2 regions of the Paenibacillus sp. FSL R7-0302 genome follow, and region 1 is predicted to be linked to the other one. Evidence: predicted binding sites of a transcription regulator. Region 1 holds the regulator's gene; the other holds the start of a gene.
The links. The regulator LexA, encoded in region 1, represses DNA repair genes until DNA is damaged. The targets are predictions, from matches to a motif close to CGAACATATGTTCG.

Region 1 (4,416 bases):
ACAGCAGCTTCCAGCTCCTGCGGATCAACGGAATCTCCAGCAGCCTCACAAGCATAGCGGAAGGCTTCTTCCACGCTGCGGTCATCCCACAGCAGAGTATCGTCAAGGTCAAATAGTACGGCGGTAATCGGCATTAGTTCTCCCACTCCCTATATGCTGGTCTGTCTTCCTATTCGTGCACTAGTTCAATATTATTGTTCTTGGCGAACTGCTCCAGTCGTTCCCCCATCGCAGCGGTGTCATAACGGTTAATCAGCTTGGAGAAAATCCACTGCTTGCGCTTACCCTTATACTTAATGGTAACTACACTGCGTGATAAGGTGATCTTCTCAATATCCGCCGCAGCCAGGAAGCGTTCGCGGTTGTATTTAATAGTAGAGATACGCGCACGCTCAACCTTAAGGAATGGACGGCGGAAGAACAGCAGCGCAGCGAGCAGGAAGTACAGCACTACCCCCAGCCAGTTGGCCAGAATCCCGCTTCCTTTAGCTTCGTCAATCGAGCCGACCACCCAGAACATGATGCCAAGCAGCATCAGTACAACGGGGAATACAATATTCCGGCCTTTGAAAATATCGATGCTTTTCGCGGCAGTCTTTGTGCTGGAAGTGTAAATGGAATCCTTCCCCTGCTTCTTTCGCTGCTGGTTAATTTGCTTGGTGTTGCGTTGAACCATTCTTTCCCAAGAACGGGCCATGTAAGTTCCCCCTAGTCATCCTGTATTATCTATGAAAAGGCAACAGGCTAATGCTTAAGTCCGTTATTGCCCTCTTCATGCTCCGGATTGTCCACAATTTCGATAGTATCAAGCTGGGCCCGAAAGTTAGTGCGGATATTCCCCAGGTAAATCTCACGGAGCTTGGCACGTTCAGCCAGTTCCTCTTCATTCAGGCCGCCGTTCTTAGCTTTGCGTGCCAATTCATTGATGCGTGCGACCAATTCGTCAATATTCAATACGTTTCCCTCCCTCTAAATTCATTTTAACTTTGCCATGAGAAAAAGAGCTTGTCAAGGTCTACCCCCTGAAAGCTCTCCAAGTCGATCACTAGCCTGCTGCATTCCTTCAGTATAAAGGTAAAGTCAGAATATCTCCGGCCTTAATGAAGCTGTTCTCCAAATGATTACTCTTCATTATTCCTTCTATATATACGGCTGTCTTCATGTCCTCAGGCTTGTTGCTTAACGCAATGCTCCATAAGGTATCTCCGCGTTCGACTACGATCCGCTTATCCGGCTTCATTGAAGAGACCGAACCGGCAAAAACATTCCCCACCACAGTGAATCCCGAAATAACAAGCATTAGCACCAGAAGCAGCTTCATCAGGCTGACCTGACGGAATAGTGATGATAGCGCAGAGAGACTATGAAGAATCGCGCCCTTGATCTTGGTTACATTACTATGAGCAGTTGGATTACCGGGAGCGGACACCTTGATATCCTCATTATTGTAAATGCTGTTGTATGTACTATACTTTAACATGATCATCATCCTCCAAACACATGTTCTTGCTTTCGAAAATAATATAACACGAACATGTGTTTCGATCAATAGTTTTTTCGGAACGTTTGTTCTCTATTTTTTCGTTCTCTTATTTTCCTCATTTTAGAACTTATGTTTGTACGAACGGAAGTTCTATGTTATAATTTTCCCAAACATAGTATATGGGGTTGATACCGATGTCAAAGATTTCTAGTCGTCAGCTGGCGATCCTGGAATTTATACGTAATGAAGTCCGCAGCAAGGGTTATCCTCCGTCCGTCCGCGAGATTGGCGAGGCTGTCGGACTGGCCTCCAGCTCCACCGTGCATGGTCACTTGGACCGGCTTGAGAAGAAGGGCCTGATCCGGCGTGACCCAACGAAACCGCGTGCCATTGAATTACTCGGTCAGGAAGATTCAGAGAATGTGCATCAATTCGTCCAGACCGTTACCCGCATCCCGGTAGTGGGTAAGGTTACAGCTGGTGTTCCTATTACAGCTACAGAGAATATTGAGGATTACTTCCCTTTGCCTGCTCATTATGTAGGCGATAACAAGGTATTTATGCTATCTGTTCTTGGTGACAGTATGGTGGATGCCGGAATTATGAACGGGGATTATGTCATCGTACGCCAGCAGCAGACTGCCGACAACGGCGATATTGTTGTAGCGATGACCGAAGAAGATGAAGCAACTGTCAAGACCTTCTACAAGGAACGGGATCATATCAGGCTGCAGCCGGAGAATCCGGCATATGAGCCTCTTCGCCTTAACCGCGTTACGATTTTGGGACGGGTCATCGGATTATTCCGCGATATCCACTAATCTACTCCCCGCTTAAGAACAGGCTGCTCCGCACCATGCGAAGCAGCCTGTTTTCTGTTCATTTCACTTTGTATAATGGCCAAAAAGTCGAATGCAAACATTTGTTCGCACTCGGCTTTTTGGCCATTTTTCTGCGAACCGCTGCATAGCTCCGCACATATCCTGTTACAAAGGAGTGCTGATCTGTATGCCCAATTACCGAATTATCGTCGATCTGTCACAGCGCATGCTGTACCTGCTGGATAATGACGTTGTCACCAGAGGCTTCCCTGTCGGCATCGGCAAAATGTTAACCGTCTCGCCTGTAGGCGAATACACCATCATTAACAAGCAGCCCAATCCGGGCGGCCCGTTCGGTGCCTTCTGGATGGGACTGTCCAAGCCGCACTACGGCATCCACGGAACCAATGACCCCTCCTCCATCGGCCATATGGTCTCTCACGGCTGTATCCGTATGTACAATGCAGATGTTCTGGCTCTAGCCGCCCTCGTACCTATAGGTACCCGTGTCACCATCCGGGAATAGGAACGTCACAAAAACCCTTGAGACGCCAGATTGCGCCCCAAGGGTTCCTGTGACTCCTATGAATTAGAGAGGATACAGACTACAGCACACTTCTCAACAGACGGATAGCCACCGTATTCAAACGAATGGCCTCGCGGATCGATTCTCTGGCTGCCAGTAGCTCTCTTCTGGCCCGCGAACCTCTAGGCACTCTGCGCAGATTCTCATTGATTTCTTCCAGTCTCTCCAGCAGGACAGCCCGCTGTGTCAGCAGGACATTAATGGCTCTGCGAATCCGGTTACGTTCTCTTTGGCTCATCTTTACACCTCTTTTACACTTGGATAGTATAAGAGATGCCAAGAATGACTCCAAAGATTGTGTGATTCGGCAGTAATGTTAGAGCCGCAGACAGCGGGTAGCGAATTCTGCTCACTTCTTGTTCAATCGTACCCGGAATTCAAATTCATCGCGTCTATAAGTCATTCCGGCCAGCACTATGTACTCCGGTGTCCATTTCTGTACAGGTCCGGCATAATCAGCAATCACATGCGGTTTGCCATCAACCAGCTGAACGACGTAGACCTGTACCTGTGCCAGTGCGGCAGCGAAGAGATCAGCATCACTGGACAGAACTTTATAAGCCGTATTCAACTTCGTTCCTCCTTGTTCCACAACCATATTAAAGATTCCGTCTCGAATCTATTCAATTATACCGGGTTATGGAACAATATGTAAACCATATTTACAGCTTAATAAACAGGATTTTGAACAATCCGATATACTTCTTCGTGGCCCCGCCATCCCGGGTAAAAAAATTGGTATTCTTAAGGTCCGGTACACTGAATACAGAGAACAAAATGTAGTTATCCCTCTTGGTCAATGACTCAATTACAGGCTGGGCCACCAGTTTGGTAATTCCGTCGCCTATTTCCTGATCAAGCGTATTCTCCAGATTCTTTACAGAATATTCACTGAATGCTTCCTTTCCCGGATTCGTAACCGCCATCACAATCAGAACTAGGATAAGGACCAGTAACGACTTACCGCCCGATCTCCTGCGGACTCTGCGTGCAGGGATTGGCGTATCATAAAGCGAATTCATTCTTTTCCCCCTCTACTACAGAATATATAGTATCTCTTGCAGCATGACCCCCAGCGGATTCAACATCATCCGGTACACGAACAGCATCCCACTGCTAATACCACTGCCCCCGACATCCATGCTGCTCCAATCCCACACCGGCAGAGGCGGCGCATCCAGCCCATATTGCTCCATAAGCCTCGCTTGGGTCTCCGCTGGCACAGCCGCTCCTTCCGCCCCAGCCACCGGACCTATCAACGCCAGGATGAGCATCAGCGAAAGCATAATCTTATATGTATTCTTCATCATCCGCTCCCATGTCTGCCACTAGGATTCTCTTCTGGTTAAGTATATAGGAGATGGAATAGTATGTAAAATGGATTGATCTGAAGTTATAATTCCTTTATATTATGATGTAAGGGCTTTGCTCAGTCGTCATCTTCACTCCTCTCCCCCATACTAAAAATCGGGAGAGTTTTTTTAAGTAGGAGATAAATGTATGAATGGAAATAAAGTTATCCTCAT
Region 2 (4,416 bases), 1.3 Mb from region 1:
GTAGAAATGGCGATCGTGCAAACAGCGGTCATTAACAGTATTCTAACCGTTCGCAATCCTGCCGGAAATGCCGCTGCACTTACAATTACTCCTCTTGCCGGAGGAACAAGACCCGTTTCAGCACATCTTGTTATTACACAATTAGCATAACGGCTATTTTACGAATAGAGCATAATGAAATTTTGCCACCAGAAGCTTGGTGGCTTTTTTGTGATCACAACGCCACATGACATTTATGTCACACCTAATCCGTTATTGTAAGGTCAAACGATGGGGAATTTCCTTCCTGCCTCTTATACTGGAAATATATTGATTCACTTCCGAAAGGGGCTATTCACCAGTGACTGAAGCTATCAAAGCAATCATATTAGGGATTATTGAGGGGTTGACTGAATTCTTGCCGGTCTCGTCTACCGGGCACCTTATCCTGGCAGGAGATTTGCTGGATTTTGAGGGGGAGGCTGCGGTTACCTTCAAAATCGTAATCCAGCTAGGTGCGGTAATGGCCGTGCTGCTGCTGTATTGGAAGAAGTATGTGAACATTGGCGTGAATATGCTTAAGATGGATTTCGCCAAGAGTAAGGGATTGAATGCAATTCATATGATCCTGGCCATGGTACCAGCGTTAATCATCTATCTACTATTCAAGGACACGATCAAGAGCCAGTTATTTGGCCCCAAGCCGGTCTTAATCGGACTGATCGCCGGTGGCCTATTGATGATCTTCGCCGCACGCAGCAGGAGTACCGTAACGGCAGAGACCGTGGACGGTCTGAATTATAAACAAGCCTTCGGCATAGGGCTGTTCCAGTGTCTGGCGCTGTGGCCCGGCTTCTCAAGATCCGGTTCGACGATCTCAGGCGGTCTGCTGCTGGGAACCAGCCAGAAAGCCGCTGCGGACTTCACCTTCCTGATCTCCGTGCCGGTGATGTTCGGAGCAAGCCTCCTTGACCTGTATGACAGCAGAGATCTACTCAGTTCAGATGCGCTGACCCTGATGCTGATCGGGTTCGTGACGTCCTTCCTTGTAGCCATGGTTGCAGTAGTCACGTTCATCAAGCTGATTAAGCGGCTACGTCTGGAATGGTTCGCGCTGTACCGGTTCGTGTTAGCGGGGCTATTCTATGTAATTGTTATTCTGTAAAATCCTGCACTCAGCCGTATTCCTTAGGCTCCTGCAGCAGGATGGAGAAGGTCTGGGTCTCGTGGTCCACTTCAATCGTCTCAATGCCGACAAAATCCGGGATCTCGGGGTGGACGGCATCCACGCTGTATTCCGGATGAGTCAGCAGTAATTGAATCACTTGCATAGCTTCCATGTCGATGGTGATCCCCTTTACAGTAGAATCTAACCCTGTGTTAGAGGGGAATCTCCGCCCTCTGGGTCTATAGCGTATTATCCCCGCACTGCTTAGCGAATATGTCGGTGGATGATATTTCTGTCTTCGTTACGTTCCATAACAGCCATTAATTGCCCCTGGAAAATCCGTCTCTGGATCTGGTCGATCCGCTGCAGAGCAAGTGGGACGGGTACCTGGAACGCTACAGCCAGCTCGGCAACGGCATCCTCACGAAGCTCGGGCAGCGTATTCGCTGAGATCATACTATAGGGCATGGAGGCATACAGGATGAACCGGTCGGATTCATCTCTCTGCGCCTGAGTGAACACTCCGGGCATAAGCGTAGACTTGCCGGCATGCCGCAGCAGATGACAGAGCTCGTGGAGGAATTCCAGCCGCTGCAGCTCGGGAGGAAGACGGTTGTCGATGAACATGCTGTACATTCCGGCCGCAGCCTCAATCGCCTTGCTTCTGACATCCAGATAGTGTACCCAGATATTGAGCCGCTTCGCTATGTAATCGATGGAGATGTCAGACGGCTTGCGGATGCCTATGCGCTGGTACAGATCCTCTGTCCATTTCTCCAAAGCGGTCATCTGATAATAGCCTTGCATAATCAATCACCCCAGATATAAGATCGTATGTTCGTGTTATTGGCCAAAAGAAAAGCCCGTAAGGGCTAAGCAGCAGTTCAGCGCGTACTCTTCACCGGCTGAAATATGGAACGGGTGTTCCTATGTATGTAAGCATAAAGGAATTACGCCCGAATATCAAGTGTTTTTCCCAAGGTGGGGTGCGTGGCCTGACTCAGCATCTGAACCATATCCTGGGCGCTGCTCTGCGCCTGCTCCTTGGCAAGGCTCATCACCTGCAGCCCTGCGGCCTGCTGTAAGGATGACTGGCTCATCACTACGGATAATGCAGCAATATCCATCCGGCATTTCTCCCTCCATTTGTTTTGAAGCTATTGCTTCATACTCTATATCGACCACTGGACGCCTGTCCGTTAGGTGAATGGTATTTCTTTGCCAATTGGCCCATGCAACGGGGCGGAATTCCACATATTCTGTGCTGTATTCAATATTCAAGAGGAGGAATTAATTATGGGAGCAGAGTATGGTTGCGGTTGTGGAAATAACGTAGGTGGAGTGAATCAGGGACCTCCAATCGTTCCGGTAGTAAGCCCTTGGACTTCGACAGGTGCCATTCTGGTTCTGTTCATTCTGCTGGTTATCATCACTAAAGCCTGTTTGTTCTAGAATCGCCAATAGCCAGTGTAGCCCTGTCCGGCCAGTGCCGGATAGGGCTATTTCTTTTTCTTCTTATGAGCACGGGCCGTTGGCCCGATCTGGCGTTTGATTCTGCCTGTAGCTGCATCGGTTTCAATGATATAGAGTTCTTTGATTGTTCCTGCAAGCGCGAACCATTCCTGTAAGGCTTCAGCTTCGGACATAGGGCCGTACAGCCTTTTGCCCCGATAACAGATATAGAACACTTCCGGCTCTCCATCTAAGTTATATTATCCCATTTCATTCTACGCTGTATCGCGGTGAAATTGAATAACATCCCCCACATGCCGGCTTATTTGAAAATAAACTTCACACGCGTACCGTCAGCGAACGCCTCCAGCTGATTGCCGACCCAGCTTCCCGCTCCGCGGTTATCACTGGGCGTTATGTACTCAATATGCGCCCCGGCTCCGCCTTCTGCACACATAGCCATCGGCCATTCGTCCCGGTCATAGCCTTTCTTCGTGGGGACTCCCTTCAGAGACGCCTTGCGGTTCTCCTCCGCGTCCTTGCGGTTGATGGTGCAGATCGCTGACTCTCCCTTGCGGATGGCCTTCTGGATGTGCTTTGCGGTCTCCGGGTAGCGGTCTGCCGGGAACTTCAGCTTCACGACCTCCGAAGGATTCGCAGAAGGGGTCTGCGGCAGCCATTGCCCGTTCTCCTCCAGCAGGTAGGCGGCAAGACTGAGCAGGGCGATAATGATGAGACTGATGATGGACTTTTTGGCTTTCATATCTGCTCCTTTGTAGGTTGGTATGGGTATAAGGCCTGTGCCCAGAATAGTATAGCGTAAGAATACCGGATTGTGACAGCCCGAATTCTGTGCATCTGCCGTGCTGAAGTTCCATAATTCGTCATAATATGTACAAACACAATGAAAAGGATGGTGGAAAATGTGGAACAGCGCAACCTCAGGGACCTGCTGGATTCGGCCTCGCGGCTGATTGGTGATGTGCAGTGGCAAGCGGCTTTTCGCAAAATACAAATGGCTCCCGCTGACGCGGAGCTGGGAGCTCCCGCACGGAAGCTGCTGGAGACGCTGTACTGGCTGCAGGGCCAGGGAATGATCAGCGGTCAGCATGATTACCTGGAGAGCCCGGATGATATCAACAACAAGCTGAAGAATACGGCTGGCAGCTATGCCGGACTACACGGTTATGAGATGGGGCCGATCAGCGGCCAAACAGAGAAGCTTATCAGCAGCCAGCGGCAGGGAGTAACCGACAGTGCGATCCGCTGGCATAAGGCAGGGGGCATTGTAGCGATGACCTATCATGCCAACCTGCCGGGCAGCGCACCAGCCTGGACGAATGTCTCCATGAGCCTCAGCGAAGCTAATTTCAGCAAGTACATCACACCCGGAACCCCCGAATATACCGCGCTGATTGCCGAGCTCGATAAGGTAGCTGTTTTCCTGAAAAAGCTCAATGACGCCGGTGTCCCCGTCCTCTGGAGACCTTATCATGAGATGAACGGCGGCTGGTTCTGGTGGGGGCAGAAGTCCTCCTTCGTGACCCTCTGGGAGATCATGTTCCAGCGGTACACCGTCTATCATAAGCTGCACAATCTGCTGTGGGTGTGGAGTCCGAATGCCAAGAACAAGAATAGTGAGGAGCCGGCGAAATATTATCCGGGCAGCGGCAGAGTGGATGTGCTGGCGGCGGATATTTTCGAGGGGGATTACAAGGCAAGCCATCATGATACGCTCTGGGACCTGGGGCGCGGCAAGCTGATCGCCATCGGCGAGAACGGAGAGCTTCCTCCGCCAGCTGTGCTGGCAGGCACGC

Region 2: MKY96_RS05080 (ImmA/IrrE family metallo-endopeptidase) is a predicted target of LexA. The motif match lies at 1,975-1,988, and genes of this name have one in related genera.

Annotation. Positions count from the first base shown of each region.
Region 1 covers NZ_JBBOWB010000001.1:2,442,817-2,447,232, reverse strand. The annotation lists gene MKY96_RS10720 (HAD family hydrolase) at 1-134, opposite strand, end outside; gene MKY96_RS10715 (hypothetical protein) at 170-697, opposite strand; gene MKY96_RS10710 (DUF896 domain-containing protein) at 745-954, opposite strand; gene MKY96_RS10705 (LysM peptidoglycan-binding domain-containing protein) at 1,064-1,480, opposite strand; gene lexA (transcriptional repressor LexA) at 1,678-2,304, shown strand; gene MKY96_RS10695 (L,D-transpeptidase) at 2,492-2,830, shown strand; gene MKY96_RS10690 (hypothetical protein) at 2,910-3,128, opposite strand; gene MKY96_RS10685 (hypothetical protein) at 3,240-3,461, opposite strand; gene MKY96_RS10680 (hypothetical protein) at 3,553-3,912, opposite strand; gene MKY96_RS10675 (hypothetical protein) at 3,928-4,176, opposite strand; gene MKY96_RS10670 (hypothetical protein) at 4,391-4,416, shown strand, end outside.
Region 2 covers NZ_JBBOWB010000001.1:1,166,964-1,171,379, forward strand. The annotation lists gene MKY96_RS05065 (hypothetical protein) at 1-150, shown strand, start outside; gene MKY96_RS05070 (undecaprenyl-diphosphate phosphatase) at 341-1,144, shown strand; gene MKY96_RS05075 (hypothetical protein) at 1,155-1,319, opposite strand; gene MKY96_RS05080 (ImmA/IrrE family metallo-endopeptidase) at 1,412-1,954, opposite strand; gene MKY96_RS05085 (YjfB family protein) at 2,098-2,274, opposite strand; gene MKY96_RS05090 (hypothetical protein) at 2,444-2,599, shown strand; gene MKY96_RS05095 (hypothetical protein) at 2,647-2,835, opposite strand; gene MKY96_RS05100 (NucA/NucB deoxyribonuclease domain-containing protein) at 2,922-3,362, opposite strand; gene MKY96_RS05105 (glycosyl hydrolase) at 3,504-4,416, shown strand, end outside.